DNA from 2 places in the Roseateles sp. FW301-B2 genome. Region 1 is predicted to be linked to the other one. Evidence: riboswitches for the same ligand, from Rfam matches in the RefSeq annotation. Region 1 holds a riboswitch; the other holds the start of a gene.

Region 1 (15,505 bases):
CCTTCATGTTGCAGGTGGCGGTGGCGCCGCTGGCCAACTACGCCGGCGAGTACACCACGGTGGCCGGCCCGGCCACCGATCTGGGCGGTGGCCAATATCGCGGCGGCGCCATGGTCTCGGTGACGGCCGATGCCGGCGACGTGGTGTTCGGCCGCATCGTGCGCGGCAGCTACTCCTACACGGGCCTGTGCACGCAGACCCTCAGCGGCCGCCTCTACGACGTGCAGTGATGCACGCCAGGGCGCTCAGGCCTTCTTGACGAACTCCGACTTCAGGCCCATCGCACCGATGCCATCGATCTTGCAGTCGATGTCGTGGTCGCCCTCGGTGAGGCGGATGTTCTTGACCTTGGTGCCGACCTTCACCACCAGCGACGAGCCCTTGATCTTCAGGTCCTTGATGACGGTGACGGTGTCGCCGTCCTTCAACTCGCTGCCATTGGCGTCGCGCACCACGCGCACCTCGTCGGCCGCCGGCTCGGCGGCCTGCTTGGACCACTCATGGCCGCATTCCGGGCAGATGAACTGGGTGCCGTCCTCGTAGGTGAGTTCCGAGTGGCACTGGGGGCAGTTGGGCAGGCTGGTCATCGCGCTGTTGCCGTGGCAAGGGTCTGCCCGGCAATCTCCGTAAAGCGCCGGATTGTCCCATGGCGGGCCGGGCTCATTGACTTGATCTTGATCTAGCTCTGGAACTGTGCGCGTGCGCCCCGGCCGGCGTGCCCGCGCGGCGCTAGCATGGCCTTCACCCCTGCAGCCACCCACACAGACCTAGCCATGGTGAAGCCGAGAATCTGGATCCAACTCATTGCCACGATCGCCGTGGCCCTGCTCGTCGTCTGGTCCGGCGTGATCATCTGGCAGGCCTATACCTCGCGCCAGGCGGCGCTGGAGCAGGCGCAGGATTTCTCGCTCAGCATGCACGACGCCACCATGGCCGGACTGACCGGCATGATGGTGACCGGCACGATCGCCCAGCGCGAGGTGCTGCTGGACCAGATCAAGCAGCTCGGCACCATCCGCGATGTGCATGTGCTGCGCGCCGAGGCCGTGACCAAGCTGTTCGGCCCGGGCACAGGCAACGAGGCGGTGGCGCCCGATGCGCGCGAAGCCGAGGTGCTGCGCACCGGCCGCGCCCAGGTCTGGGTGGAGAACGACGCCAAGGGCGAGTACCTGCGCGCGGTGCGGCCCGCGCTGGCGGCCAAGAACTATCTGGGCAAGGACTGCACCGTCTGCCACCAGGCCGCCGAGGGCACGGTGCTGGGCGCGGTGAGCATGAAGGTCTCGCTCGACCGGGTCAACGAAGGCCTGGCGCACCAGCGCGCGATGTCGGTGCTGGCGGCGCTGCTGACCAGCATCCCGGTGCTGGCGCTGATCTACCCCTTCATACGCCGCGTCGTCACCACGCCGCTGAGCCTGGGCATTGCGGCGGCGCGCGAGATCGCCACCGGCGACCTGACCCAGCAGGTGCAGCTCACCTCCAGCAACGAGGTGGGCGATCTGCAGCGCTCGCTGAGGGACATGAGCGACAGCCTGACCGACATCGTCTCGCGCGTGCGCCATGCCACCGACGAGATCTATGCGGCCGCCCAGCAGAGCTCGGACCGCAACGCCGATCTCTCGGCCCGCACCGAGCAGCAGGTGGGCAGCCTGGGCCGCACCGCCCAGTCCATGCACGAACTGACGGCGATGGTGCATCGGAATACCGAAGATGCGCAGCGTGCCAACCAGCTGGCGCAGACGGCCGCGGAGGTGGCGGTCAAGGGCGGCGGTGTGGTGTCGCAGGTGGTCAGCACGATGCAGTCGATCGACAGCTCATCCAAGCGCATCGTCGACATCATTGGCGTGATCGATGGCATCGCCTTCCAGACCAATATCCTGGCGCTGAATGCCGCCGTGGAGGCGGCGCGCGCCGGCGAGCATGGCCGCGGCTTCGCGGTGGTGGCCTCCGAGGTGCGCAGCCTGGCGCAGCGCTCATCGGGCGCGGCCCGCGAGATCAAGGCGCTGATCGACGACTCGGTCGGGCGGGTGCAGACCGGCAGCGAGCTGGTGCAGCAGGCCGGTGCCACCATGACGGAGATCGTGGCCAGCATCAAGCATGTCACCGAGATCATGCAGGCGATCGCGGCCGCCAGCGGCCAGCAGATGATGGGCATCGAGCGGGTGAATGCCACCGTCGACGACATGAACACGGCCACGCAGCAGAACGCCAGCATGGTCGAGCAGGCCGCCGCCGATGCCAAGGCGCTGCAGGAACAGGCCGGCCAGCTCGAGGCGGCGATCCGGCTCTTCAAGCTCAAGCAGTGAGCGCCCAAAGACAAAGCCCCCAGCGTCTTGCGATGCTGGGGGCTTCTTGTTTGGCTCCTCGACCTGGGCTCGAACCAGGGACCTACGGATTAACAGTTCGTGCGCGAACTGGCCGTGAAAGCTGGCCGGCTGCCCGGCGTGGTAGCGGCGCCATGGCTCGGGGCTTCTGGGTCGGGCGATTGAACGACAGGGGTCGGATCACCTGGAGTGACCGATGTGAGAAGGTTTCGAGAAGTGCCCACCGGCGTTCGAAACGCCCCAGCACCCCAAAAATATACCTGCACCGTTCGTCAAACTCGCCGCCCATTCATACGACGGCGGTGGGCGCCTGTTATTCAATGGGTCACCTGCACATATGTCGAGCCGCTTGAGCATGAATTGGTGGCATTGCACACTCGAACATAAATGATGTCCGATACGCTGCCTGGATTAATTGAAACATGCATCAGCGTTGGAGAATCCACGACGGCGGCGCTACCGGACGTATTCCAGCTGTTCGCGCCGCTGCCAACGCCCCATTTGAATTGGACATAACTGATCCCGCTGACAAAGCCAGCGCCGGAAATATCCAGATTCTGCCGAACACCGTTGGCATTCATCGAGCCGGGACTCACCGAGTTGACCGCCGGGGGCACAGCGCTCACCCGCAATGAATCGCTGCCGCTAGTGCATAGATTGAAGTTGCAAACACGCACGTCTATTTTGTCAGCGACCAAGCCGGGATTCATTGAAACCTGAATTTGGTTCGACGAGATGCTGACAACGGTCGCGTCGCGTGGATCGCCCCAGTTGCCGGCGCCGCTGCCGCTGCCATAGCGGAACTGCACCCCACTAAGACCTTTCGCAAATCCATTACCTGAAATGGTCAAGGTCTGGCGCGTGTTATTTGCCACCATGCTGTCGGGGCTCAGTGAGGACAGCATAGGCAGCAGTTGTGTCATCGCAAGTCTGGAAACGCTATCGGTGCAGAGGCTGGCATTGCAGACACGAACATCAATGTTGTCGGCCGCAAACCCAGGATTCATCGCAACTCGAATCTGCGTAGGCGAGACGATGCTAACGGTCGCGTCGCGCGGATCGCCCCAGGCGCCGGCTGCGCTGCCGGTCCCATAACGGAACTGTACGCCAGTGATTCCACTGGTAAATCCGCTCCCACTGATCAATAAGTCCTGGCGCACGCCATTGGCAACCATGGAACCGGGTGTTAATGAGGTCATGACCGGCATCACCATGACCCGAACACTCGCGACATCACGTGAACAGCTGGCGCCATTGCAGATCTGCACGTAGATGGTGTCGGTGACTTTGCCGGGATTCATCGGTATCCGAATTTGATTCGCAGAATCCACGGTCGGCGCGGCATTGGATTCGGTCCATATTCCCGCACCGTTTCCCACGCCCCATCGGAACATCACCTTGCTGCCAGCCACAAAGCCGGCCCCATTGATGGTCAGGGTTTGGTTCTCACCATTGGCTACCAGCATGCCCGGACTGAGCGCCGACACTGTAGGTGATCCCGCAGCGCCAACCACCATCGCTTGGCTGCTGCCACTGGAAGCACCTTTGTCATCGGTGACGACCAGCCTGACTGAATAAGTGCCACCCTTCGCATAGGTACGACTGACGGTTTTGCCACTGGCCCTGCCGCCATCGCCAAAAGCCCATTCGTAACTTGCAATACTGCCGTCGCTGTCGCGCGATGCCGAGGCATCGAAGTTGACCGTCAAGCCACTCACGGTGGCGGTAAAACTGGCCGCCGGCGCCTGGTTCGGTCCCTTCCAGGTCGCAGGATCGCCGCCCGCCTGCCAGATGGCCAGGTTGTTGCTGCTGTACTTGCTGGCCCAACGGTCCGGAACGCCATCCTTGTTGGCGTCGCTCATGTCCAAGGTGACGTCGGGCGCCACCTGGCGTGCCCAGTTCCCCATGACGCTGTTAGCAGCAAAGCGCGCGCGGTAGACGCCGGGCTTGTCAATGACGAGCCAGTAGTCCTTCGTATGTTGGCCATTGGCATTGCGCTCGCCGCTGCCACCGTCCGGCGGATCTATCCAACGATAGCCCACGTCGTTTCCCGCAATCACCTTGGGTGCCTTCCAGGCAGCGAAGGGCAGGAAGGATGGTGGCCCAAACAAAGAACTAAAGGGCGAAGCAAAGTCCTGCACCTTGGCCCGGATATGGATGGCGCGCGAGTCCTTTGGATGCGTGTCGCCCCACAGGATTTCCGGCTCCGTCATTTCCGGCAGGCGAAGAATGGTAGTTTGGTCAATGATTGACATCGACTTGTAAGTCTCATATTTATCAGCGACTGCACCTTCCGGAAAGGTTTTGAAGACATGGGACCAGGCGCGGAGATCTGCGTAGCCGTAAGCATCAAGCCCACCCTGCAACTCCGCCTTCGTCAACCACATGTCCGCGTCGCTAGTCACTCCCTTGGGATCCTGGATTGCCATCGCGGTGGCATGCAAGCCCGCGGAGGCACTCAGCGTTGGCCGAAGTGCCACACCCATCATCGATAGCCCATACACCTCGACTTGCAGTTGCGGCACCAGCGCGATTTCTAAATTGGCTTCCGCATCGCCTTCGCCTTGCAGGCTGAGCTTGAAAGTCGGCTCTCTTTGCGAGGAAATCGTCCATTTTTGTGGATTATTTTCGTCATAGGTCAGGGTATAAGAGAGCTTGGAATAGCCCATGCTTATCTGCTCGGTAGCGTTAATCACGCCGGAAGCCGTGCCGCTGATCTCAAAATCAAGCCTGAACGTACCGTTGAGCACAACGGGCACGCCGCTCACCAAGAATATCTTGGTGAAATTCCTGGGCCCGATAAGCGTCCGAGACTGCGGATTTAATTTACCTTCGCCTGATGCGGTCACGTGCAGCGTTTGGCTGATGTTGACGATGGCATCGAGTCCGACGCTCGCGTTGCCCGGCAAATTAAGATCAAGTTTCAGGGTAGGATCGAACTGGAATGCGAGTGTGTTTTCAATATTTACGTTGCCCGCAAACGAAAAAGCCGACTCGGCCTGACTGAACTGCTCGCTGCCACTGGTGACGACGATATCGATCGACAGTTGCGGGGCTTCGATCCAGTCCGTATTTGCGCAGCCATCTTGTTTGTTGCCAAGATAGGCAATGAAGACGATGGTGTATTTTCCCGGCGCGACATTCTTTGGGTTCAAATAGACCAACGGGTTGTCGACACCGCCTATCGTGCCAGCAAGATCTTTATGGCTGCTATCACCGATAATGTCAAAACGGCAGGCCGAAATCTGCATATTGGTCACGCCTAGCAGAACCTGGAAATTCGGCTTGCCCTCGATCCCAGCAGCGACGGCGACGCTTTTCGGGGCGCTCATATAGCCCCAGTCACCCTTTATCGCGGTGACCTCCTTGCTCAGGGCGAGTTGGCTGGAATCGATTACGCCAAGCTGCCGTGCTGACACGTTCAACAATGGCATTTGGGGCTGTTTCGGGGCGACGCTCGACAGCGTGAATCCCGTTTGCGGCCAATTCACACTACTGCCCTGCGCCGCTTGCTTCACGACAACCCCCAACTGGTTCAACTGCGCCGGCTGCGGCACGCCCGGGATGGCCACGACAGAGGACAGGCTCATCCGAGGCAGCACCTCGCTCAGCGAGGCACGCTGGGTCGCCACCTGGATCAAGCCGTCTGCAATTTTCTGTGCGCTCATCACGCGCAGCAGGAAGCCCTCATTGCGGTCTGATGCCAGGTAGCTGCCCGGTGCCGGCACGGCAACACCGGCTTCTAGCGTTACGCTGGTGCCCGCAGCATCCACGGAACGGATCTGATTGGCGCTCAGTGTCGTCACCGGTGCGATGACCGAATTTGGCGCTGTGTCGGAGACGCGAACGCTCATTAGGTCACCGACGACCCGCCTGCCATTGGCTTCGGCGACCAACTTGAAGCCATGTGAAATACCAGCGGTCAAACCCGTGATCTTGGCTGACAAGCTGCTTCCGCGGAACTTCAGGGTCTGGCTGGATGGGACAAAGTCGTTCTGCTGTGGATTGGCATGCAGCTCATATACCGCCGCCGCCATAGTGGCGGCGTCCTCCGAGGCTGGCAGCCAACTGGCCGTGGCAACACCGGCCTCGCTGGAGGAGAGCTCCACCAGCTTGGCCGTTAGCGGGGCAGGCGCCTCAACCAGCACGGGGGGAACTGGCGTAGGGCTGTTGCCGGCATCGCCACCAGTATCTGCACCACTGCTTCCAGAGCCGCCGCAAGCGGCCAGTGCGGCCAAAACGAATGCTGCAAGTGCGTGCGCAAGCTGACGGTTCTCAGACATCATGCTTTCTCCCTTCTTAGTATTCGTATCCGAAGGCGATAGACAGTCGGGTACGCCGGGTTCTGCTCGGCGGTTCAACAATCCCCGCCGAGTCGGCGGATGACTGGCCCGCGGCGTGCGTTTCGCGCAGCGCGCTGCACTGGACCAGGATCCCTGCGCCTAATGCCTGGAGCAAGGATGCGCCGACCTGACGCTGGCGGCGGCCCGGCAAATGGCTTGCAAAGTTCAGACTGGGCACCTCTATGCCGGCATCGGCAATCCGGCCCAGCGCCAAGTCGAATTCCACCTGCAATCGCGGCGTCAGATGCGCTTGGATCAGCGCGCCAATCGCGCTGCTGCGCCAGTGAAAATGCTCGCTGTATTGGGTCAGGCCGCGCTCCCATTGCTCACTGCCATACCTGGCATACGGGACCAGTTTCACAGGACCATCAGCGGCGAGAGGGACGCCAAGGCGTACGTCAACGCCCGCGAAGCGTTCGCTGGACCGAGCCCGGTAGGGCTGCAACGAGGCGCCGGCTTGCAAGTACCCCTGGTAGGCGGAATTGCCCTTTTCGCGCCGCAGGCCCAGTTCAAACAGCACGGAGGGAACAGCCTCGTCCTTGCGCGCCAGGCGCGTCCAGCGCAGCCGCACTTGCGTCCCGTGGATGGTTCCGCGCTCCGAATCGAGGGGGCCTTGGGTGACCAGGCCCGCGGCATCGTCTTCTTCGTAGCGCAACGCTGTTGCAACCGGTCCGACCAGGAGCCGCATGTTCGACAGCGCAGTTGCTGCTTCTGTCGACTGCGGCATTGGTTGGCAGTGTGCAGCCAGTGCCTGGAGCAGCGCTAGGCCCAGCATCATGAATCTTGCGCGGCACATTGGACCGAACTCCTGTTCTGGTTTGAAAGAGCTTAGGCTATGTAGGCGCGTCTCGAAGGAATCGCAGGCCATCGCTGCAGGTGGGCAGGCGCGGTCAATGGTCTTGCTTGGTACCGCGCCATTGCCGCGCCGACAAGTCCAGTACGAGCGTGCTGGGCCCCTTGGCTGATTGGTCAAATCACGGTCGGTCGTCCATCCAGCATGCGGTCTGTTGACAGACGCCTTGCCGCGGGTGGCATGGAACGTTGCTCGTGCCGCTGCTGCAGTCATCTCTCCGGGCAAGGCCGGGAGGTCGGACAGGATGTGCCCGATCTGCACGCCTGTGCACTTGCTCTTGCACATCGCACTTGGGTGACCTCGAGCTTAGTGCCCCAAGTGACGCTACTCAAATGCCTGCAGACGCTCTGAATGACAGCGGCGTTCGCCTGCGCAGTGCGAAACATGCCGGCGAGCGCACGCAGCGGGCGAATTGACCAGGGCATGTGTCCAACCTTTCTGAGTGTTAGATCCGTTACGGTCTTTCCAGCATTGCACGGCTTTCGCGAACCATATAGTGTCATTTGTGTCGCGCGAGCGGATGGCGGGCAGAGTGGCTTGCTGTCGCGATGCTTGCAGGGAGAGCAGATGATTCAGGTCGTTTTAGATCCGGGGAGGAACCGCGCCAGGGCGGCCGGCGGATGGGTCTATGGCCGCGGCCGTTATGAGTGCCTGGCGTTGAGTGAGCTTGTGCGTGCGGCGCCGGACGCCATCACTGCCGCGCAACTGCAGGCGGCACTGCGTTCGGCCGGGCAGCGTACGCCGCTTGATCGGACAGGGATTCGGCGCTTGTTCGCGCAACTGGCGATATTGACGGATGCGCTGCTGGGCGAAGGCGCGTTCAGGTCTCGAGTCTTGTGCGCGCCGCGCCACCAGACGATAGGGCCCTGGCGCTGGTCACCACAATCAGGCGAGCAGTGGGCGCTTGGTCAGTGCGACGATGTATCCTCGTTAGCGGATGATGGTGGCGGTGCCTTGTTGGCGAAGGCCGCCATCGTGGCACCCTGCCATGCCGAGACCCAAGCAGGTCTGGCGATGATCAGCGAGTCGGACAGCGATGCGTTGCGTGTCGCGGCCTTGGCGATGGCTGCGGACCGCTTGAGCGCGGAAGGCCGTCTCCGCGACGCCGAGCGGATGCTGCGGTCGGCGCTTCAGCTTGGTTGCTTGACACATGAAATTTGCGGGGTGCTGGAACTGCGGCTGGCGCGCGTGCTGAAGCGATGTGGGCGCTACGGCGAGGCAGCGGAGTTGGCTGCCCTTGTGGCTAGGCGTGCTCGTCGGCGCGGGTTTCCGGACCCCAGTCAGTATGCGCTTGGCCGCCAATTGCAGCGTCGCATTGTCTATGACAGCGACCCGCTAGGCTTCGGTGCGCGTGATCCGGGGGAGGTTCCAGCGGAACTGCTGACATATCCAGATCCTCGTGTGCTGGGTGAATCGGCCAACCTCGAGGCACTTGTAGCTCGCCGCGCGGCGCTGTCCGACTTGGAGCGGGGGGGTGTCGAGTCGGCGCACAGCCAGCTTCGAGAGGCATGGAAGAGCGGCAGCTCCGCACTGTATTGGGCCATCAGCCTGTCGGATCATGAAGCAGCAGAAAACTATGCCTTCAACCTTGGACTGATACAGGCCTCGTTGCACGATTGTGGGGACGGCAATGCGGTGGTCAGGGCCTTTGAAGCCTATCGCTTGGGTCTGCAGATTCGCGATGACTTCATGGTTGGCAAGGACAGTGTCTGGGACCAACTGTTCGTCAGCAACTTGTGGTTGGACCATCCCGAGCGGCGCGCAGAGTTCAATGCGGTATTGAGCTTCGAGCGCTTTCCGCTTGCACGGCCGGAGTTCTATCAGTCGACGTTGCGAGAAGCCAAGCATCTGACGGAGCTTCGTCAGATCATCTTCGCCTGCGTCAACCTGTGGCGCTTCGGAGCAGAAGTCGCCACAGGGCAAGAGGGCGAGGCATTGAAGCGGCTTGCACGCAAGGAATTACGCGAGGCGACGCGCGGACAGGGCAATGTGCTTGATGGTATGCGGCGAAGTCGGCCCTTGATATTTCAGGCGATTCTCGGTGAGTGACTGGGCGGTCTGGTGAGATTGGTTGCTTTGGCCAGTCCGAGCACGGTCAAAGAAAAAGCCCCGCAAGCTTTCACCTGCGGGGCTTTTCTATCTGGCTCCTCGACCTGGGCTCGAACCAGGGACCTACGGATTAACAGTCCGGCGCTCTACCGACTGAGCTATCGAGGAATTGATCGGTACTAAGACTTCAAAGGAAAGCCGCTACGGATACCGAAGCGGCTTCCAAATTCTGTGGCTCCTCGACCTGGGCTCGAACCAGGGACCTACGGATTAACAGTCCGGCGCTCTACCAACTGAGCTATCGAGGAACAGAGCCTCGCATTATAGACTGAATTTTTGGAACCTTACAAGCTGTATTCCAAACTTGCGCGCCAGGTGCGCGGCGCCAGCGGGTAGAGGTAGCTGTGCTCGTACTGGTAGGGCGATTCGCGCCAGGCGCGCTTGTCGGTGAGGTTGTCCACGCCCAGGCGCCAGGTCAGCAGCTGGCGCTGGCCGAGGGCCTGCTCGTAGCGCAGGCCGGCATCCAGGCGCAGCCAGCCGGGAATGCTGATGCTGTTGTCCGGCAGGGCCGCGCGCGGGCCCTCGTAGACGAGGCCGGCGTTCAGTTGCAGGCCGGGCAGTGCGGCAAGGCGCTGGCGGGCATTGAGCTTGATCGAGGTCTCGGCCACGTTGGGGCGCTTGAGCGCATCCAGGCCGGCTATCGAGCTGCCCTCGGTGCGCGCCTTGAGCTTCATGGCGCTGGCAAGCAGGCCGCCGCCGGCCCATTTGATGTCGGCCTGGGCTTCGACGCCGCGATGGTGGGATCTGCCGTCCGCCTGGCGGGTGCAGGTGGCGGTGTCGTCGCAGCTGCCGATGTCGCGCCATTCGGGCTTGCGGATGTCGAACCAGGCGAGCGACCAGTCCACCGTGCTGGAGCCGGCCTTCAGGCCCAGCTCGAACTGGCGGCTGCGCAGCGCCGGCAGGGCCTGGCCGGCATTGGCATAGCGGCTGCGATTGGGCACCACTTCGGACTCGATGCCTTCGCCCCAGCTGCCATAGGCCATCAGCTCGGCGGCCAGGGTGTAGCTCAGGCCCAGCCAGGGTGTGGTGAAGGACTGCTTGTAGTCGGTGGCGCGCGACCCATCGGTGCGCACCGATTCACGGTGCAGCCGGGTATGGCGCAGGCCGGCCCAGGCCTGCCAATCGGCGCCCAGCTGCACGGCATCGCGCAGATAGAGCTCGGTGCTGCGCTCGTCGCGGTTGGTGTTCTCGTCGGTCAGGCTGGGGTCGGCCGGCGTGACCACGTCCTGGTAGATATTGCCCACGCCCGACCAGTTGTAGGCCTGGCGATTGAAGCGTGCCTCATAGCGGCTGAACAGCAGGCCCGTGCTGAGCTCGTGCCGCAGGCCGGCGGTGCTGAACTTGCCGGCCAGCGAGAGGTCCAGGGCATCGCTGTTGCGGCGCTCGCCCTCGCTGCGGAAGTCGTAGCGGTCGAAGTCGCCGTTGCTGCAATAGCGGTCGTAGTTGTTCTCGTTCGAGCAGCCATAGGCGTAGGCGAGGCGGTCGTCGCTCTTGAGCCGCTGGGCGCCCCAATGCGCTTGCGCACGCCAGTCGGCGTTCAGGCGTTGCTGCCAGCGCAGCGAGGCATGGCTGTTGTCGAATACCACCGGCAGCGTCCAGGGCAGGTTGTTGAGGTTGGTGCGCGGGTCGATGGTCTTGGCATCGGGCAGACGGTTGCCCAGCAGGCTGAAGCCGGGCTGGCTGGGCTGCGACTGGCGGTTGAGCTCGAATTCGGCTTCCAGCAGGCTGTCGGCGCCGAGGCGCCAGTCGCCGGCCACCGCCAGCAGGCGGCGCTGGCCATGGGCGCTGTAGAGCTCGGGGCGCAGCTCGGCCGCGCTGGCATTCACGCGCAGGCCAAAGGCCTCGCCGCTGCCGAAGCGCTGGCTCCAGTCCAGTGCTGCCTCGGTCGTGCCTCGCTCGCTGAAGCCGAGGCTGACGTTGAGCAGGTTCGCGGTGGGGCGCTTCACCAGCAGGTTCACCAGGCCGCCGGGCGAGCTGGTGCCCGACTGGATGCCGCTGGTGCCCTTCAGCACCTCGATGCCGGCCTTGTTGCCGAGCGCCAGCGCGGTCTCGGCGTTGATGGGCAGGCCGTCACGGCGGTAGTTGAAGCGGTTGTCCAGGTCGAAGCCGCGAATCTTCAGGTAGGACACATAGCCGGCCGCGTTGTAGGCGTCGCCGATGCTGGCGTCCAGGCTGGTGATGCCGGCCAGGCTGCTGAGGCCGGCGTCGGCCAGGCGCTCGGCATTGATGAGGCTGGCCTGCAGCGGCAGGCGCGCCACCGGCGTCTCGCCAAAGCCGCCGATGCCAACCGGCGCGTCGGCGTTGCGACCGCTCACGGTGACGGTGGGCAGGCTGGTGGAGGATTGGGCCAGGCTCAGCCCACAGCTCAGCGCGGCGGCGCTGGCGATTGCGATACGGGAGAAATGAAATGAATGTGCCATCGTCCTACTCATTCGATGGCAGGGCGGCAAAACAGACGGGGCTGCGAGGCCCTCTTGCTGACTTGCTTCCCTGCGCGAGGATTACCTCAGTCAGGTTCAAAGGGTGTTATCTCAGCCGGCTCATCTGATGAGCCAGCACCCCTAGCGAAGAGCCGCATTCTATCGGCCCGTGAAAACAAAAAGCCCGCTGCTTGAGCGGGCCTTGTGTTGGCGCAACAGCCGGTGCTCAGTCGAACACCGGCGTTTCCACGCCCAGCACCTTGTGCAGCTTGGGGCTGGTGGTGGTGTACTGCAGGTGGATGCGCTTCTCGGGGAAGATGTAGGGCGCGGCGGCAAAGGCGGCCAGCGCGGCCTCGTGGAAGCCCGAGAGGATCAGCTTCTTCTTGCCCGGATAGGTGTTCACGTCGCCCACGGCAAAGATGCCCGGGGTGCTGGTTTCGAACTTCTCGGTGTCGACGACGATCTGCTTGCGCTCCAACGCCAGGCCCCATTCGGCGATCGGGCCCAGCTTGGGGCTGAGGCCGAAGAACACCAGCACCTGGTCGCAGGGCACGACGCGGGTGACGCCGTCACCGCCGGTGACCTTCACGCCCTTCAGCACCTCGTCGCCCTCGTCGATGTCGGTGACCTGGCCGACGATGAACTGCATCTCGTAGTTGTCGCACAGCTCCTTCATCTTGGCCACGCTGGCCGGCGCGGCACGGAAGCCGTCGCGGCGGTGCACCAGGATCACGCTCTCGGCCTTGTTGGCGCTGCCGTCCTCATTGCCGGCGCAGAAGTTCAGCGCCCAGTCGAGTGCCGAGTCGCCACCACCGATCACGATGATGTTCTTGCCGGCGAACTGCGCCGGGTTGCGCACGCGGTAGTGCACCTGGCTGCCTTCGTACTTGTCCAGGCCTTCCACCTTCAGGGTGCGCGGCTGGAACGAGCCCACGCCGCCGGCGATGAAGATGGTCTTGGTGAGGAACTGCGTGCCCTTGGAGGTGGCGACGAAGAAACGGCCGTCGTCCTGCTTCTCGACGGTGGTGACTTCCTGGCCCAGATGGAAGGTCGCGCCAAAGGGCTCGATCTGCTTCATCAGGTTGTCGGTCAGCTCCTTGCCGGTGCACACGGGCACGGCCGGGATGTCGTAGATGGGCTTGTCGGGGTAGAGCTCGATGCACTGGCCGCCCGGGTAGGCGAGCGAGTCGATGATGTGGGCCTTGATCTCCAGCAGGCCGAGTTCGAACACCTGGAACAGGCCGACGGGGCCCGCGCCAACGATGACGGCATCGGTTTCGATCACGCCGGCGTGGCCGGCATTGGAGGCAGCGTGTGTCACTTGGTTTTCCATGGAGGTCAGGGCCCCAGACAAAGGGGCAGGGGACGAAAGTCGTTCAGCGAATCAGCTCGGACAGCTTGTCGGTCCGGTCTTTCCACTCGTCGGCGTCGGGCAGCGAGCCCTTGCGCTTGGTGATGCTGGGCCATTTCTTGGCCAGATCGGCATTGATCTTGATCATGTGCTGCTGGTTGCCCGGCACATCTTCCTCGGGCACGATGGCGTTCACCGGGCACTCGGGGATGCACACCGCGCAGTCGATGCACTCATCGGGGTCGATGGTGAGGAAGTTGGGGCCTTCGCGGAAGCAGTCGACCGGGCAGACATCGACGCAGTCGGTGTACTTGCAGCGGATGCACGATTCGAGGACGACGTGGGTCATGGAGCAGCTCTGATATTTTAAGGGCCCTGGGACGTCAATGGAACTCCCCATTGACGGCAAAGCGCGGATTTTAATCGTTCAAGCTCTGGTGCTGGCGTTGACGGCGCGCAAGCGAGGGCTTTTGTTCCTTGGGAGCGGCCTGGGGCAGGGCCTTGGCGCCCGCGCCCACCGTCACCACGGTGGGCCGGCCGCGGTGCAGCATGGCCGCGGCGGCAAGGCCGGACACTTGGGTGTCGCTGGCCAGCGCATCGGCGCAGCCGGCGCGCGACACCACCGCCACCGGCGTGTCGGCCGGCCAGCCGGCTTCCAGCAGCTTGCGGCCCAGCGCGGCCAGCTGGCGGCCGGCCATGTAGAAGACCTCGGTGTCGGCGCTCTTGAGCGCCTGCAGGTCGCCATCCTTGGTCATCGCGGTGGTCAGGCTGACGCTGCGGCCCAGGCCGCGGCGCGTCAGCGGGCGCTGCAGCTGGGCGGCGGCGGCAATCGCCGCGGTCACGCCGGGCACCACCTCGCTGGCGATGCCCGCTTCGGCCAGCGCCAGCAGCTCTTCTTCCAGCCGGCCGAAGATGCTGGCATCGCCGCCCTTGAGGCGTACCACCAGGGCGTGTTCCTGCGCCTGCTTCACCAGCGCCGCGTTGATGGCGGTCTGGGCGGTGGAGTCGCAGAAGCCGCGCTTGCCCACGTCTAGCCACAGGGCCTGGGGGGCGAACTCGCGCAAGGCCGGGTCGGTGAGGGCGTCGAACAGCACCACGTCGGCCTGCTGCAGCGCACGCGCGCCGCGCAGGGTGATGAGGTCGGCGGCCCCGGGGCCGGCGCTGACGAAGATGACCTTGCCCATGGCTTCTTGCTTACCTGACCAGCAGCGCACCGCTGGTGCGGTTGCTGCTGGGGTCCACCACGATCAGCGCGCCGCCGACGCGGTTGGCCGTGTAGGGCTCCACCGGCAGCGCGGCCTGCAGCTCGATGCGCACATGGCCGATCTCGTTGACGGCCAGTTCATGCGCCTCGGCCTCGGCCAGGCTGTTGACGTCCAGCCGGTGCTCGATCGCGCTGATGCGCGCCTGTACCCAGCGGTTGCCATGGCGCACCCAGTACTTGCGGCCCACCACGGCGGGTTCGGTGTCCAGCCAGGCCAACGTGGCCTCGAAGCTCTGCCGGGGCGTGCTGCTGCCGGGGGTGACGATCCAGTCGCCGCGGCTCACGTCCAGCTGGCGGTCCAGCAGCAGGCCGGCAGATTCGCCCGCCACGCCATGCGCCACCGTCTCGCCGGCCTTGCGCACCTCGGCCACTTTTGCGGTCTGGCCGCTGGGCAGGATCTGCACTTCGTCGCCCGCCTGCACCTGGCCGTGGGCGATGCGACCCCACAGGGTGCGCGGTTGGTGGCCGGTGCCCTCGCCATTGGTGGCGACGTATTGCACCGGGATCAAGAGCTGGCCCTCGACCTTCTCCTGCACCGTGGGCAGGCCTTCCAGCACCTGCAGCAGCGAGGGGCCGTCGTACCAGTCGGCGTCCAGCGGCTGGGTCACGTTGTCGCCACGCAGGGCCGAGACGGGCACGATGGCCGTCACTTCGATACCGGCCGCCTGCGCGAACTTGCGCAGCGCCGCGCTGACCTTGGCATAACCCTCAGCGGGTGCGTCCAGCGCATCGATCTTGTTGATCGCGAACACGATGCTGGGCACGCGCAGCAGATGGGCCAGCAGGCTGTGGCGGCGCGTCTGCGGCAGCAGCGTCACTTCGGCGTCGTCGAGCTTGAGCTTGG
Region 2 (15,505 bases), on a different contig from region 1:
CCCATCCGCAGGTACCGACATGACCCGATTGATCGCCCTTTCCGGCAGCCTGCGCCAGGCTTCCTTCAATACCGCCCTGCTGCGCGCCGCCATCGGCCTGGCGCCGCAGGGGGTGGACATCGAGCTGCGCACCCTGCATGGCATCCCGCTCTACGACGGCGATGTGGAAGCCCAGGGCGTGCCGGCGGCGGTGAGCCGGCTGCGCGCCGAGATCCAGGCCGCCGACGGCCTCATCATCGGCACGCCCGAGTACAACAACTCCATCCCCGGCGTGCTCAAGAACGGCCTCGACTGGCTCTCGCGCCCGCCGGCCGAGGGGCGCAAGACCTTCTTCGGCAAGCCGGTGGCGGTGCTGGGGGCCACGCCCGGCGGCTTCGGCACGGTGCAGAGCCAGGACGCGATCCTGAGCGTGCTGCGCGCCTTCGGCTGCAGCTGCTGGTTCGGCGGCCGGCTGATGGTGTCCAAGGCGAATACCTTGTTCGATGCGCAGGGCGAGCTGCTCGACGAGACGCTCAAGCAGCAGCTGCGCGATTTTCTGAGCGGCTTTGCCGCGGAGGCCATGAGATGAGCAAAAAGTTCGAACTGCTGCCGGCACATTTCGGCGATGTCGGCGGGCTGACGATACGCCGCGCCCTGCCCACCGCCAGGCGCCGCATGGTGGGCGCCTGGTGCTTCCTCGACCACGCCGGGCCGGCCGAGCTGCCCGCCGACAAGCCGATGCGGGTGGGCCCGCATCCGCACACCGGCCTGCAGACCTTTTCCTGGCTGATCGAGGGCGAGGTGCTGCACCGCGACTCGCTGGGCACGGTGCAGATGCTGCGCCCCGGCCAGGTGAATCTGATGACGGCCGGCCGTGGCATCGCGCATTCGGAAGAATCGCAGACGGCACGCTTGCAGCTGGCCCAGCTGTGGATCGCGCTGCCGGACGTGCAGCGCTTTTGCGAGCCCGCCTTCGAGCATTTCCCGCTGCTGCCGCAACTGGCCCTGAACGGCTTCAACACCACCCTGCTGGTGGGCCGCTATGGCGCCGCGCATTCACCCGTGCCCAGCCACACGCCCCTGCTGGGCATGGACCTGCGCTGCCAGGCGCCGGCCAGCACCGAGCTGCTGCTGACCCCGGGCTACGAGCATGGCCTGATGGCGCTGGAGGGCGAGCTGCAGATCGGCATGGAGGACGGTGAGTGTCAGACCCTGAGCCCCGGCCAGCTGCTCTATCTGGCCCCCGGCGCGCATCGGCTGCAGCTCAGCAGCGCGGCACCGGCGCGCCTGCTGCTGCTGGGCGGCACGCCCTTCGAGGAGCAGGTGCTGCTGTGGTGGAACTTCGTCGCGCGCGACAGCGAGGAGGTCCAGCGCTTCGCCGCCGACTGGAACGCCGGCATCGGCTTCGGCACGGTGCAGGGCTACGCGGGCGAGCGCCTGCTCGCCCCCGATCCGGCCGGCCTGAAGCTCAAGTCCCCGGCGCGAAATTGAACACGCCGGAACCGTGCTGCGGGCGCGCTCCGCCGGTGCGTATCAGGATCAGCACGGTGAAGCTGACATTGCCGCCCGAGACGTTCTTGAAGCCGCTCGGGTACTGCATCTCCATGCAGAAGCTGGAGAAGGTGGCGAGGCAGCCGAAGTTCTCGTCGAAGCTGTTGTAGACCACCTGGGCGGGCTGCTGGTGCGCCAGGTCGTAGGCCTCGCCGACGCCCTGGATGGCCGAGATCAGGCCATCGAAATAGTCGTAGACCTCCTTGATGCTGGTCGGCTTGGGCGGTGGTAGGGCGCTCGCCAGCCCGCCCAGCGCATTGATGGCCGCGCCACCGATCAGGTAGACATCGGCGGTCTGCGCCACCGCCAGGTCCATGCCGCGGACCTCGATGGTGCTGTCGGGGTAGTTGTAGGCATAAGGCCCCAGCACGGCGGCGCCCGCATGCACGCCGTCGATCAACACCGTCTGGGTCAGGAACTGGTCCAGCAGGCCCTTGGCCGCCAGGATGGCCGCCATGTTCTGCAGCTGGTTCAGGTAGTCGCCGTAGATCTTGTTGACGAGCTGGCCGATCGGCCCCAGGGCATTCAGCAGGCCGCCCAGCAGGAACTGCGGCTTGGCCTGCCCGGCGGCGCTGGGCCAGGCTTGCAGCGGTGCGGCCCTGCCGAGCAGGCGATCCAGGCTCATCGCCTTGGCGCTGGGCACCGCGCCAAGCAGCGCCTGCGGCGCCAGCTGGGCATTGGTGCGATCGGCCATGGCCTTGAGCAGTGCCGGCATCTCGGTGGCGATCAGGCCCTGGATCAGGTCGGCCTTGTCGACCAGCCCGTACAAGCTGGGCTGCGCGCCCGCCGCAGCCAGCTGGGTGGCCAGGGTCTGCAGCTCGCTGCGGTACTGGTCCAGCAGGGCGGTGTTGGCGGCGTCGTCGCCGCCCGACTGCTTCAGCAGCGCGGTGATCTGCTGCATCTTGGCCTTCAGCTGCGCGGTGGCGGCGGCATGGGCCAGATCGCCGGGCGTCTGCGGATAGCCGTTCGCCGCCAGCTTGGCCGGCAGCGGCACAAAGCCGCTGGCGGGCTGGTAGGGCGTGCTGAACACCATGCGCACCGGGTCCACGCTGGCCGCCGCCGCCGTGATGGCGGCCTTGGCCGCCGCCGCGCCGGTGTTGTCGCCGCGGTCCAGCGCCTCCTTGAGCAGCTTGAGGTTGCGCGCCAGGCTGCCCTGCGCCGCCGACAGATTGGCATACAGGCCGGAGTTCTTGGACACCGGGGTCGGCGCGATCACCGTGAAGGGCTGTTGCACGCTGATGGCCGTGCCATCCACCGTGGCCACCAGGGTGAAGCCGCCACGCGTGTCGGCGGCGCTCTGCAGTTGCAGGCCGGCCACCGCGGGCGTCGCACCCTCCACGCCCTCCGCCGGGCGCAACACCTGGTAGCTAATCGCCGGCAAGGGGTTCATGGCCTTGCCATCGGTGTCGAGCACGGTCGGCATGATGCCCACCGCCGTACCGGCGCCCGCGACCAACTGGCTCAGCTCCAGCGCTATGCTGGCCGGCGCGGCCACTGGCGGCGCGGCCGCGAACTGCCACACCAGTTGCGCCGGCAGGAAGGGCAGCAGCCGGTCCTGGCGCAGGGTGATGGTGTCAGCCGGCGTGGCGCTGGCATTCGCGGCGATATCGCCGACATTGACGTCGCCATCGAGCACCGTGGTGCCGGCGCCGCTGCCCACCAGCTTGGCCGTCAGCGCCGTCTGCGCCTGGGCGCCGTTGAGCACCGTGATCTTGAAGACATAGTCGTAGACCGTGCGCCCCACGCGCGTCTCGCCGACCTTGGTGAGCGAGACCACCGAGGCGCTGGCGGCCGCGACGGCCTGGATGCGCGCCTGCGTGGCCTGCGGCCGCATCGGGGTCAGGTCTTGACTCTCACCGCCTCCGCAGGCGGCCAGCAACAGCGCCGCGCCGCAGACCAGGCCCTGCAGGCTGCGTGCGATCAGCCCGGCGCTCACGAGCGGCTCCCGTCGGCGCGCCGGCGTGCCAGCAGGGCGAGCAGGCCCAGGCCGCCGAACAGCTGCGCCCAGGTGGCGGGCTCGGGCACCACCGCGGTCTGGCCGCTGGCCAGCAGCTGGAAGTTCTCATCGGTGATCTCAAACTGCAGACTGCCCGGCGCCGCGGCGCCCTGGTAATCGAACTTGACGACAAAGCCGCCCTGCGACTGCCCCGCGGTCAGGCCCAGCGAGCGGTTCAGCATCACGCTGTCGAAGTAGCCGGCCGCCGGGATGCCGGTATCCGGCTGCACGACCAGGCTGTCCCAGCTGACCGGCGATCCCTGTACAAGCAGATTGCTGAAGTCGGTCTCGGGAAAGAACACGGTGAAGCCGGACAGGCTGGCCGGCGTGCCATCGGCCAGCACGGTGAAGTCCACTGTCCAGCTGTTGCCGCCCAGCGGCGTGAAGACGCTGTTGATGGTGGCGGCGGAAGCGCCCTGGGCAAGGGCCAGGGTGAGCAGAGCGGGGGCGACCCAGCGGGCGCGCAGGAGGGGCATCGGCTGCATAGAGGGCTCCAAGTGGCAAGCCCTGACCCTAAGCAGCCCCCGCCGCAACAACCATCCCTAACTTGGCCGCGCGCCCTGTTTCACTGACAAGCGTCAAAGCCTCAGGCCAGCTTGCCGGTCTGGAAGTCACGCACCGCCTGCATCAGCTCGGCCTCGGTATTCATCACGAAGGGGCCGTACTGCGCGATCGGCTCGTTGAGCGGCTTGCCGGCGATCAGCAGCAGGCGCGCACCCGCCTCGCCGGCCGTGAAGGCCACGCCATCGCTGCCCGCGGTATTGGCCAGGATCGCCATGCGCTGGGCCGGCACGGTGCAACCCGAGCCGAACTGCACGCCGCCACGGTAGACGTAGACGAAGGCGTTGTGCGTGTCCGGCAGCGCCTGTTCAAACCTGACCCCCGGCTGCAGATGGATGTCCAGATACACCGGCTCGGTGCCCTCGCGCTGCACCGCCCCCTGCACGCCCCGGCTGGCGCCGGCGATCACGCGCACGCTGGCGCCCTCGCCATGCCACTCGGGGATTTCGGCCGAGGGAATGTCGCGGTACCAGGGCGCGCGCATCTTGTCCTTGGCCGGCAGGTTGAGCCAGAGCTGGAAGCCTTCCATGCGGCCCTCTTCCTGCTCGGGCAGCTCCGAATGGATCACGCCGCGCCCGGCCGTCATCCACTGCACGCCGCCATTGCCCAGCAGGCCCTCATGGCCGGCGGAGTCGCGGTGGCGCATGCGGCCTTCCAGCATATAGGTGATGGTCTCGAAGCCGCGGTGCGGATGGTCGGGGAAGCCGGCGATGTAGTCGTCGGCCTGGTCCGAACCGAAGGCGTCCAGCATCAGATAGGGATCGAGGCGGCGCTGCAGGTTCTGCGTCAGCACGCGGGTGAGCTTGACGCCCGCGCCATCGCTGGTGGGCTGGCCGGCGATCAGCCGCTCGACCTGGCGAGGCTGTTGCAGAACGGTGGTGATCGTGGCGGCAGTCATGATGGCGTTCTCCGTGGTCAATGCATTCAGGGTCAGACGGTAGCAGGCTCGGCCGCTTGCGGTTGCAGCAGCTGCTGGATCTGGGCACGCGCCGAGGCCAGGCCTTGCGCCTCGGCCTCCGGGCCCATGCCCAGGCCTTCGGCATAAATGAACTCGACGTCGCTCATGCCCAGGAAGCCCAGCACGGTACGCAGATAGGGCACGACGGTGTCGCTGGGGCGGTCGCGGTGCAGGCCGCCGCGCGTCAGCACCGCATAGACCTTCTTGCCGGTGAGCAGGCCCTCGGGGCCGTTCTCGGTGTAGCGGAAGGTGACGCGGGCCCGCGAGATCGCGTCGATCCAGTTCTTCAGCTGGCTGGGCACGCCGAAGTTGATCATCGGCACGCCCAGCACCACCACATCGGCCGCCTGGATCTGGGCAATCAGGCCATCGTCCAGGGCCACGCGCTCGGCCTGCGCCGCGCTGCGCTGCTCGGCCGGGGTGAACAGGGCTTGCAGGGCCGCCTCGTCCAGCACCGGATGGGCTTGCTGCGCCAGGTCGCGCACCTGCAGGCTGGCACCGGGCTGGGCCTGTTGCAGACCCTCGACCAGCTCGGTCGCCAGGCGGGTGGAGAAGGAACCCTGGCCGTCTTGAACACGGCGGGCGCTGGAATTGATTTGCAGGATGTTCATCTGGGGGCTCCGTTGGTTTGCTGATCGGGTCTTGCGAAAGACCATGGATGAACTGTATTGATCGCAGCGAAGCATCGGAAGACGCCAGAATGGATATGATCGTTCCACCAATGGAACAATGCCATGAGTCTGGACGCTGACGATCTGCTGCTGTTTGCGCGTGTGATGGAGGCCGGCAGCTTCAGCCGCGCGGCCGACCGAGTGCAACTGCCCAAGTCCACCGTGTCGCGCCGCATCGCCGCGCTGGAGCAGCGTCTGGGCGAGAAGCTATTGCAGCGCAGCACGCGCCGGCTGGCGCTGACCGAATTCGGCCAAGGCGTGCTGGAACATGCACGCGTGCTGGCCGCCGAGGTGGACGGCGCCCTCGCCCTGGCCCTGCATCGCCAGCAGCGCCCCACCGGGCGGCTGCGCGTCTCGATGCCGGGCGACTTTGCCAACCAGGCGCTGGACCAGATGCTGAGCCGCTTCGTGCTGGACTATCCCGAGGTGCAGCTGGAACTGGACCTCTCGCCGCGCCGCGTGGACCTGATTGCCGAGGGCTTCGACCTCGCGGTGCGCATGGGCAGCCTGCCCGACGATTCGCAGCTGGCGGCGCGCCGCCTGGCCCTGTTCAGCAACGGGCTCTACGCCTCACCGGCCTATCTGCAGCGCCATGGCGAGCCGCAGCTGCCAGAGGCGCTGAGCAGCATGCAGGGGCTGATGATTCTGGGCCGCACCGGCGAGCCCGTGCCCTGGACACTCATGCGTGGGGAAGGCGGCGAGGGCGCCGAGGCGCAACGCTGGCAAGGCGTGCCCGAGCAGCGCACCCTGGTGAATGCGCCCGACATGCTTCTGCGCATGGCCTGCGCCGGCCTGGGCATCACCGCGGTGGGCGAGCATTTCGCCCAACCCTATGTGGAACGCGGCGAGCTGCTACGCGTGCTGCCCGACTGGTGCCTGCCGCCGGTGGCCTGCTGGGCGGTGTTCCCCGAGCGCCGCCTGATGCCGCTGCGCAGCCGCGTCTTCATCGAGGCGATGGCGGCCACGCTGGCCAGTTGCAAGGCTACTCAGCCTGAAAGCCGATCTCCACACTGACCTCGCGCGAGCGCGGGATCGGCGCGAAGCGCCATTGGTTGACGGCATCGATGGCCGCCACCGAGAGCTTGCGGTGCGAGCTCTTGATGGCCTCGGCCCCGCTCACCGCGCCATTCGGCTCGACAGTGAACTTCACCACCACCAGGCCGTTGCGCACGCTGCTGAGCAGCTGGCGCGGGATCTCCGGCTCGACCTTGTTGATCAGCTTCAGCGCCACCTCGGGTTCGGGCTCGGGCGCCGCTGCGGGCGCCACGGCGGCGGGCGGCGGGGGATTCAGCTTGGGGCTCGCGGTGGCCAGCTGAACCGGCTCGGGCGCCGGGCTGCTGCTGCTCGCCGCAGTGGCCACGGCAGGCTCGGGCTTGTTCTGCAGCTCCTCGGCCTTGGGGCTGGGCGCCGGTGACTCGTGCCGCGGCGCGGCCTTGGCCACCGGTGCGGCCGGCTTGGCCGGTGCGGGCGCAGGCGCGACGGGCTTGGCGGGCGCCTTGTCGGCGTTGAACTTGATCCACTGGAACACCTTGTCGGCGTCGCGCTTGGCCCGATCGGCATCGCTGAGGGAAGACTTCTTCTCAAGGTCCCCGAGCTGCTGAGCGGCAACACCCAGCGTCGCGGCGGCAAGGCCCAGCGCCAAGGCCAGACGGCACATGCGCAATGCAGACAAGGAGCCGTTCATCGTTCCATTCCTTCGTCGAGAGCCCGCCGGCGGCCCAGCTTTTGACGGGCATGCGGGACGGTGAGCGCCCGGAGTGTACGCAGCGCCCCCGGCCGCCCTGGCCAAGGGTTTGCCCGCAGCCCCGTCAAAGTCTTCACGCTTGCCGCCTATACTCGCGCCTCGCTCCGGGGAGCCCTGCCGTGCGTCGCAACGATGCACCGGGCTGAGATGTGGTGGAAGCCACGGACCCGCTGAACTTGATCCGGCTCGTACCGGCGTAAGAAGAGCTTGTCTGCATGCCCGCCCGCGCGGGCCTCAGGCCGCCCCGCGCGCCCGTCCGTCCGCCTGCTTGAGTCCGACCTCCGGAGTCCTTGTTGCACCGACCGGAGGAAGACGAGCATGAACAGCGTGAGCGACGCAGGCCTTGAAGGGCTCAGCGACAACATCCAATTGACCCGCGAGCCCCTGCCCGGCTCCAGCAAGCAGTACCTGCCGGGCGAGCTGCACCCCGAGCTGCGCGTGCCGATGCGCGCCATCGCGCTCACGAACGGCGAGGTCGTCACCGTCTACGACGCCTCCGGGCCCTATACCGACGCCAGCGCCAGCATCGACGTGCACCGCGGCCTGCCCGCCCCGCGCGCCGCCTGGGTGGAAGCGCGTGGCGATACCGAGGCCTACGAGGGCCGTCGCATCCAGCTGATCGACGACGGCCTGCGCGACCAGGCCCAGCAGCTCAGGCTGCAGGCCCTCAGCGCCGGCCTGCAGCGCCAGCCACGCCGCGCCAAGCCTGGCGCCAACGTGACCCAGCTGCACTACGCGCGCCGCGGCATCGTCACGCCCGAGATGGAGTACGTGGCGATCCGCGAGAACCAGCGTCACGCCTGGATGCAGGAATACCAGGCCGATGCCGAGCGCGAGGCGCGCCTGGCCGGCCATGCCTTCGGCGCCAGCATCCCGGCCATCATCACGCCCGAGTTCGTGCGCGACGAGGTGGCGCGCGGCCGCGCCATCATCCCGGCCAATATCAACCACCCCGAGCTGGAGCCGATGGCGATCGGCCGCAACTTCCTCGTCAAGGTGAACGCCAATATCGGCAACTCGGCGGTCACGTCCAGCATCGAGGAAGAGGTGGAGAAGCTGGTGTGGAGCACGCGCTGGGGCGCCGACACGGTGATGGACCTCAGCACCGGCCGCAACATCCACACCACGCGCGACTGGATCATCCGCAACAGCCCGGTGCCGATCGGCACCGTGCCCATCTACCAGGCACTTGAAAAGGTAGGTGGCGTGGCCGAGGACCTCACCTGGGCGCTGTTCCGCGACACCTTGATCGAGCAGGCCGAGCAGGGGGTCGACTACTTCACCATCCACGCCGGCGTGCGCCTGCCCTTCGTGCCCATGACGGTGAAGCGCCGCACCGGCATCGTCTCGCGCGGCGGCTCCATCCTGGCGAAGTGGTGCATCGCCCACCACCAGGAGAACTTCCTCTACACGCATTTCGAAGAGATCTGCGAGATCGTGAAGGCCTACGACGTCAGCTTCTCGCTGGGCGACGGTCTGCGCCCCGGCTCGCTGGCCGACGCCAACGACGAAGCCCAGTTCGCCGAGCTGCGCACCCTGGGCGAGCTCACCAAAGTCGCCTGGAAGCACGATGTGCAGACCATGATCGAGGGCCCCGGCCATGTGCCCATGCACATGATCCAGGCGAACATGACCGAGCAGCTCAAGCACTGCGACGAGGCGCCCTTCTACACGCTCGGCCCCTTGACCACCGACATCGCGCCCGGCTACGACCACATCACCTCGGGCATCGGCGCGGCCATGATCGGCTGGTTCGGCTGCGCCATGCTCTGCTACGTCACGCCCAAGGAACATCTGGGCCTGCCGAACCGCGACGACGTCAAGGCCGGCCTGATGGCCTACAAGATCGCCGCCCACGCGGCCGATATCGCCAAGGGCCACCCCGGTGCCCGCGCCCGCGACGACGCGCTCTCCAAGGCACGCTTCGAATTCCGCTGGCAGGACCAGTTCAACCTCGGCCTCGACCCCGAGACCGCGCGCGAGTTCCACGACGAGACCTTGCCCAAGGACAGCGCCAAGGTGGCCCACTTCTGCTCCATGTGCGGGCCCAAGTTCTGCTCGATGAAGATCACGCAGGATGTGCGTGAATACGCCGAGGGCATGGCGGCCGGGATGGAAGCCAAGAGCGCCGAGTTCAAGGCGCAGGGCAGCGAGCTCTACATCCCAATCGCGAAGGCCTGAGATGGCGAAGACGATCGCCATCGCCGGCGCCGGCCTGGCCGGCCGCCTGTTCGCCTGGGCGCTCGCGCGCGCCGGCCATGAGGTGCGGGTCTGGGACGCCGGCCCCGGCCCCGCGCCCGCCCTCGATGGCCAGGGCGCCGCCGCCTTCACGGCCGCCGGCATGCTCAGCCCGCTGGCCGAGCTGGACCGCGCCGAGGCCGAGGTGGCGGTGCTCGGCTGGCAATCGCTGCGCCTGTGGCCCGCCATCGTCGCCGCGCTGCATCAGCCGGTGCGCCTGCAGACCGAGGGCAGCCTGCTGCTGGCGCACCGCCCCGACCAGGGCGCCGCGGCGCGCGTGCTGCAGCGCCTGCAGCAGGCCGGCGCGGACCTCTCATCCTTCCCGACGCCGCAGCCGCTCAGCGCGGCCCAGCTGCGCGAGCTGGAGCCGGCGCTGCCCGCCGGCCCGCAGGCCTGGCTGCTGCCCGGCGAGGGGCTGATCCATCCGCTGCAGGCCATGCAGGCGCTGCACGGCTCGGCGGCTGGCGTGCAGTGGCATTGGCAGCGCCCGGTGGCCGAGGTCCAGGCCGGTCGGATCGCACTCGGCGACGGCGAGCAGGTCCACGCCGACTGGGCCATCGACACGCGCGGCCTCGGCGCCCGCCCCACCCTGCCGCTGCGCGGCGTGCGCGGCGAGGTGCTGACGCTGGAACTGGCCGGGCATGGCCTGCGCCGGCCGCTGAGGCTGATGCACCCGCGCCATTGCGTCTACCTGGTGCCGCGCAGCGCAGATGAGCTGCTGATCGGCGCCAGCGAGATCGAGAGCGAGGACCGCTCGCCCGTCAGCCTGCAGAGCGCGGTGGAGTTGATGGCCGCGGCCCACAGCCTGATGCCGCAGCTGGGCGAGGCCCGCATCACGCGGCTGGACCGCAATCTGCGCCCCGCCCTGCCCCACCACCGCCCGCATGCGCACAGCGCGCCCGGCCTGATCCAGCTCAACGGCCTGTTCCGCCATGGCTGGCTGCTAGCGCCCGCCCTGGTGCAGCGCCTGCTGACGCAAACCCAGCTGGCAAGCCTGCCATGAACATCCAGATCCTGATCGACGAGCAGCCCCGCGAGCTGCCGGCCGGCAGCAATCTGGCCGAGCTGCTGGCCTTGCTGCAACGCGAGCCGCGGAGCGTGGCCACGGCGGTGAACGGCCGCTTCGTGGCGCGCGAGGCAAGACCCGGCACCATGCTCGCCGAGGGCGACCAGGTGCTGTTGTTCCAACCCATCGTAGGAGGCTGAACCCATGACGGACAGCTTTGAAATCGCCGGCGTCCCGCTCGCCAGCCGCTTCCTGCTCGGCACCGCCGGTTACCCGAACCCGCAGCTGCTGGCCGAGGCGGTGAAGGCCTCGCAAACCCAGCTGCTCACCGTGGGCCTGAAGCGCAGCGCCCAGGGGGGCGACAACGGCTTCGTGGCCATGGCCTTGGCGGCCGCGCGCGCCCAGGGCGCGCGCCTGCTGCCCAACACCGCCGGCTGCCGCAGTGCCGCCGAGGCGGTGCAGCTGGCCTGCATGGCGCGCGAGCTTTACGACACCGCCTGGATCAAGCTGGAGGTCACCGGCGACGAGCACACCCTGCAGCCCGATCCCTTCGAGCTGCTGGCCGCGGCCAGCGAGTTGGTGAAGCTGGGCTTCACCGTGCTGCCCTATTGCACCGACGATCTGGTGCTGTGCCGCCGCCTGCTGGACGCCGGCTGCGCCGTGCTGATGCCCTGGGGCGCGCCGATCGGCTCGGGCCAGGGCCTGCTCAACCCCTGGGCCCTGCGCACGCTGCGCGAGCGCCTGCCGGAGGCCGTGCTGATCGTCGACGCCGGCCTGGGCGCGCCCTCGCACGCGGCCCAGGCCATGGAGCTGGGTTATGACGCGGTGCTGCTGAACTCGGCGGTGGCGCAGGCGCGCGACCCGGTGCGCATGGCTCACGCCTTCCGCGACGCGGTGCGCGCCGGCCGCCAGGCCTGGCTGGCAGGCGTGATGCCGGCGCAGGACTTCGCCGTGCCCTCGACGCCGGTGAGCGGCCATGCCTTTGTGCTGTCATGAGCCAGCCGCACCCCTGCCTGCCTTCGCCCTGGGCCAGCAACGCTGATTGGCAGCAAGACCCGGCTCCGCCCATCATCTGGTCCGTGGCCGGCACCGACAGCGGGGGCGGCGCCGGCCTGAGCGCCGACCAGCGCGCCGCCGCCGCCCTGGGCGTGCATCTGTGCCCGGTGGTGGCGGCCGTCACGGCCCAGCATTCGCGCGGCGTGCTGGCGGTGCATGCGCTGACGCGTGTCGAGATCGACAGCCAGTTGGGCGCGCTGGCCGCCGACCTGCGCCCGCGCGTCATCAAGACTGGCCTGCTGGCCAGCGTGGACGCCGTGGAAGCGGTGGCGCGCACGGTGGACGCGCTGCGCCGCGATGGCAGGGTGGATCTGGTGGTGGACCCGGTGCTGGGCGCCAGCGCCGGCGGCGCCGCCTTTGCCGACGCCGCCCTGATCGCCGCCTACCGCGAGCTGCTGCTGCCGCGCGCCACCCTCGTCACGCCGAATCGCCGCGAGGCCGAACGCCTGCTGGGCCTCGCGCCGCAGGCAGGTTCCGAGCCGGAACTGGCACGCGCGCTGCGCGCGCTGGGCGCCCAGGCCTGCTGCGTGACCGGCGGCGACACACCCGACCCGGCCGCGCAAGACCTGGCCCTCGATTGGCTTGCCAGCGAACTGGCCGATGGCTGGTTATCCCTGCCGCGCCTGCCCTCCACCCACCACCATGGCAGCGGCTGCAGCTTCGCCAGCGCCGCCGCTGCGGCCCTGGCGCGTGGCTTCCCGCTGCCCGACGCGGTGCTGCTGGCCAAGATGCTCAGCTGGACCGCGGTGCGCGACGGCTATGCCGCCGGTGCCGGTGCCGGCCCGGTGCGTCCCCATCCGGGCTTCATGCAGGACCCAAGCGCCATGCCGGTGATGGGCTTTGGCGACGAGTTCGCGCCGGCGCGCTGGGGCCAGGTCTTGCGTGGCGAGCTGCCACCCGCGGATTTCCGGCCCGGGCTCTACGCCATCACCGAGGACGCCGGCCGCGTGGCCGAGCTGGCCTCGGGCGGGCGCTTCAGCCAGATCCAGCTGCGCATCAAGCAGGCGGATGCCGCCGTCCCGCTGCGCGGCGCCATCGAGCAAGCGCTGCGGGGCGCGCAGCAGGGCCGGGCACGGCTCTGGATCAACGATCACTGGCAGCTGGCGCTGGACTGCGGCGCGCGCGCCCTGCACCTGGGGCAGGAGGATTGGGCCGCCCTGCCCGCCGCGGCGCGCGCACGCCTGCTGCAGCCCGATGTGCGCCTGGGTATTTCCAGCCACAGCCTCTGGGAGCTGGCGCGCGCACGCGGCCTGGCGCCGCACTACATCGCCTGCGGGCCGCTCTGGGCCACCAGCACCAAGCAGATGCCCTGGCAGCCGCAGGGCCTGGACAACCTGGCCTGGTGGGTGCGCATGGCGGGGCGGCCGGTGGTGGGCATAGGCGGCATCACCACGCGTGAGCGCCTGCAGGCGGCCCAGGCCAGCGGGGCTGCCGCCCTGTGCCTGGTGCGTGGGCTGGAACTGGCGGAGGACCTGCGGCGCTGAGTACGCCCAGGTCGCGCTCAGAAGATCGATCGCTCGGTGAGGGTCGTGAACATCTCCAGCGCTGCCGTGCCCGCCAGCGAGTTGCCGGTCTCGTCCAGGCCCGGCGACCAGACGCAGATGCCGCAGCGCCCAGGTATCAGCGCGACGATGCCACCGCCCACGCCGCTCTTGGCCGGCAGCCCGACGCGGAAGGCGAAGTCACCCGCCGCGTCATAGGTGCCGCAGGTCAGCATCAGGGCGCTGATGCGCTTGGCGAGGCTGGGCGTCAGGAGCCGCTCGCCGCTGTGCGGCACGCTGCCATGCTGGGCCAACAAGAGAGCCGCACGCGCCAGCTCTACGCAGTTCATCTCGATCGAGCATTGGCTGCAATAGGCATCCAGCACGCGATCGACCGGATTGGCCAGGCGGCCGAAGCTGGCGATGAAATGCGCCATGGCCGCATTGCGATCGCTGTGGCGGCGTTCGGACTGGGCCACTTTGAGGTTGTAGTCCAGCGCCGCGTTGCCGCTGAGCCGGCGCATCAGGCCCACCAGCGCGTTCTCGGGCGTGGCGAAGCGGCTGCACAGCACATCGGTCACCACCAGAGCGCCGGCATTGATGAAGGGGTTGCGGGGCTTGCCGCCCTCAGCCTCCAGCTGCACCAGGGAATTGAAGGGCGTGCCCGAAGGCTCTCGGCCAACGCGTTGCCACAGCGCCTCGCCCTCGCTCTGCAGCGCCAGCACCAGGGCGAAGAGCTTGGAGATGCTCTGGATGGAAAAGCGCTGTTCGGCCGCGCCTACCTGCAGCACCTCGCCGTCCAGCTTGACGATGGCCATGCCGAACTGCTCGCGCGGCACATGGGCCAGCTCGGGGATGTAATCGGCCACGCGGCCCTGGCCCAGCAGGGGCTGCACATGGGCATAGATGGCGTCCAGCGCCTGGCGGTCATGCATGCGGGAGTTCCGGAGATCGATCTTGGCCGCCATGGTAAGTGCGCCGGTCCGCCGGACGGGATGAACGCTGCCAGCAGGCCCTGCGGCTCGGTCAGTAGCGTTGCACCACCGCGGTGGCCCGCGCCGGCGGCTCGTAATCCTCGGGCCAGTAGTCGGTCAGCTTGGTGATCAAGCCGGCCTCGACGGCGAACAAGGTGATGCCGCGCATGCGCTCGCTGGGCGTGACGAAATCGAACACCGTCACGGCCGACTTTTCGTCGGCGATCAGCTGCAGCAGTTCGACCTGCCAGCTGCCCGGCCAGGTACGGAAGAACTCCGTCATGGCAGCGCGGCCGCACACGCGCTCGCGTGTCTGCGGTACCTCGTAGACCAGCTCGGGGTCGAGCAGGGCGGCGAATGCTGGCCAGTCGGCGGCATTCGCGGTGGCCCAGAAACGAGTGGCCAGTTCATGGGCGGACGCGGTGGCGGTCATGCGCGGCTCTCAAGGTCGGGTGTGGCGCGGCAGTTTACGGCGCTCGGCGCCCCTGTTCTTTGCCCCGCGCCGGGTTCAGAATGCATGGGCCACCGCAGGGAGAAAAAGAACAACCGCAGGCATCGTCACGGAAGGGCCGCCATGCAGCTCAGCGCGCCTCGGCGCATGTTCTTGATCGGGCTGCTACCGGCGGCCTCGCGGCAGGCCTGGGCCGCGCCGCAGCGCTGGCGCTTTGCCACCGACAGCAACGACCGCAGCGGCCTGGCGCCGGCCGGGCGGGCGGTGCTCAGGCGGGCCTTCGAGCGGCTCGGGCAGTTGCTGGAGTTCGAGCCCTTGCCGCTGCGCCGTTCGCTGCGCCTCACCGAGCTGGGCCAGCTGGATGGCGAGCCCCTGCGCATCGCGAGCATCGTCGATCAGCGCCCCCAGCTCCTGCTGGTGCCGGTGGCGATCTCGCGCGTCGAGGTCTGGGGCTTCGTCGGCGACGCGGCCCTGCAGCCGCATGACATGGCCGAGCTGCGCCCGCTGCGGGTGGCGCACCAGCGCGGCATCCTCTTGCTCGAACAGCTGCTCGGCGAGGTGGCGCGGCGCGTCGAGGCCACCACGCCCGACGACGTGCTGCGCCTGCTGCGCCTGCGCGTGGTCGACATCGGTCTGCTGACCCTGGCCTCCGGGCAGGCGCCCTTGCGGCCGGCCCAGCTGGAAGGGCTGGTGGCGCTGGCGGCGCCGCTGTACAGCAGCTCACTCTACCCGGTGCTGCACCGCAGCCATGCGCAGCTGCTGCCGGCGCTCACCGCCGTGCTGCAGGAGATGGAGAGCAGCGGCGAGTCCGATGGCCTGCGCCGCAAGGCCTGGGCGGA

What was found. A riboswitch is a leader RNA that binds a small molecule or an ion and turns the genes downstream of it on or off. The one in region 1 is predicted to bind thiamine pyrophosphate.
Region 2: linked by a shared signal. The riboswitch ahead of thiC (phosphomethylpyrimidine synthase ThiC) and the one ahead of AC3WQY_RS00085 (TonB-dependent siderophore receptor) in region 1 are both predicted to bind thiamine pyrophosphate.

Annotation. Positions count from the first base shown of each region.
Region 1 is NZ_JBYTBE010000001.1:8,819-24,323, forward strand. It holds gene AC3WQY_RS00045 (hypothetical protein) at 1-230, shown strand, start outside; gene AC3WQY_RS00050 (zinc ribbon domain-containing protein YjdM) at 246-587, opposite strand; gene AC3WQY_RS00055 (methyl-accepting chemotaxis protein) at 774-2,303, shown strand; gene AC3WQY_RS00060 (PKD domain-containing protein) at 2,639-6,607, opposite strand; gene AC3WQY_RS00065 (hypothetical protein) at 6,621-7,442, opposite strand; gene AC3WQY_RS00070 (hypothetical protein) at 8,085-9,566, shown strand; tRNA gene AC3WQY_RS00075 (tRNA-Asn) at 9,659-9,734, opposite strand; tRNA gene AC3WQY_RS00080 (tRNA-Asn) at 9,799-9,874, opposite strand; gene AC3WQY_RS00085 (TonB-dependent siderophore receptor) at 9,911-12,046, opposite strand; TPP riboswitch at 12,097-12,199, opposite strand; gene AC3WQY_RS00090 (NAD(P)/FAD-dependent oxidoreductase) at 12,273-13,379, opposite strand; gene fdxA (ferredoxin FdxA) at 13,423-13,746, opposite strand; gene cobA (uroporphyrinogen-III C-methyltransferase) at 13,817-14,581, opposite strand; gene AC3WQY_RS00105 (sulfate adenylyltransferase subunit 1) at 14,592-15,505, opposite strand, start outside.
Region 2 is NZ_JBYTBE010000006.1:87,955-103,459, reverse strand. It holds gene AC3WQY_RS06415 (NADPH-dependent FMN reductase) at 20-568, shown strand; gene AC3WQY_RS06410 (pirin family protein) at 565-1,470, shown strand; gene AC3WQY_RS06405 (hypothetical protein) at 1,448-3,466, opposite strand; gene AC3WQY_RS06400 (PEP-CTERM sorting domain-containing protein) at 3,463-4,011, opposite strand; gene AC3WQY_RS06395 (pirin family protein) at 4,113-4,985, opposite strand; gene AC3WQY_RS06390 (FMN-dependent NADH-azoreductase) at 5,018-5,656, opposite strand; gene AC3WQY_RS06385 (LysR family transcriptional regulator) at 5,780-6,730, shown strand; gene AC3WQY_RS06380 (TonB family protein) at 6,699-7,400, opposite strand; TPP riboswitch at 7,556-7,680, shown strand; gene thiC (phosphomethylpyrimidine synthase ThiC) at 7,779-9,641, shown strand; gene AC3WQY_RS06370 (FAD-dependent oxidoreductase) at 9,643-10,701, shown strand; gene thiS (sulfur carrier protein ThiS) at 10,698-10,904, shown strand; gene AC3WQY_RS06360 (thiazole synthase) at 10,909-11,700, shown strand; gene AC3WQY_RS06355 (bifunctional hydroxymethylpyrimidine kinase/phosphomethylpyrimidine kinase) at 11,697-13,244, shown strand; gene AC3WQY_RS06350 (glutaminase) at 13,262-14,176, opposite strand; gene AC3WQY_RS06345 (nuclear transport factor 2 family protein) at 14,268-14,648, opposite strand; gene AC3WQY_RS06340 (hypothetical protein) at 14,790-15,505, shown strand, end outside.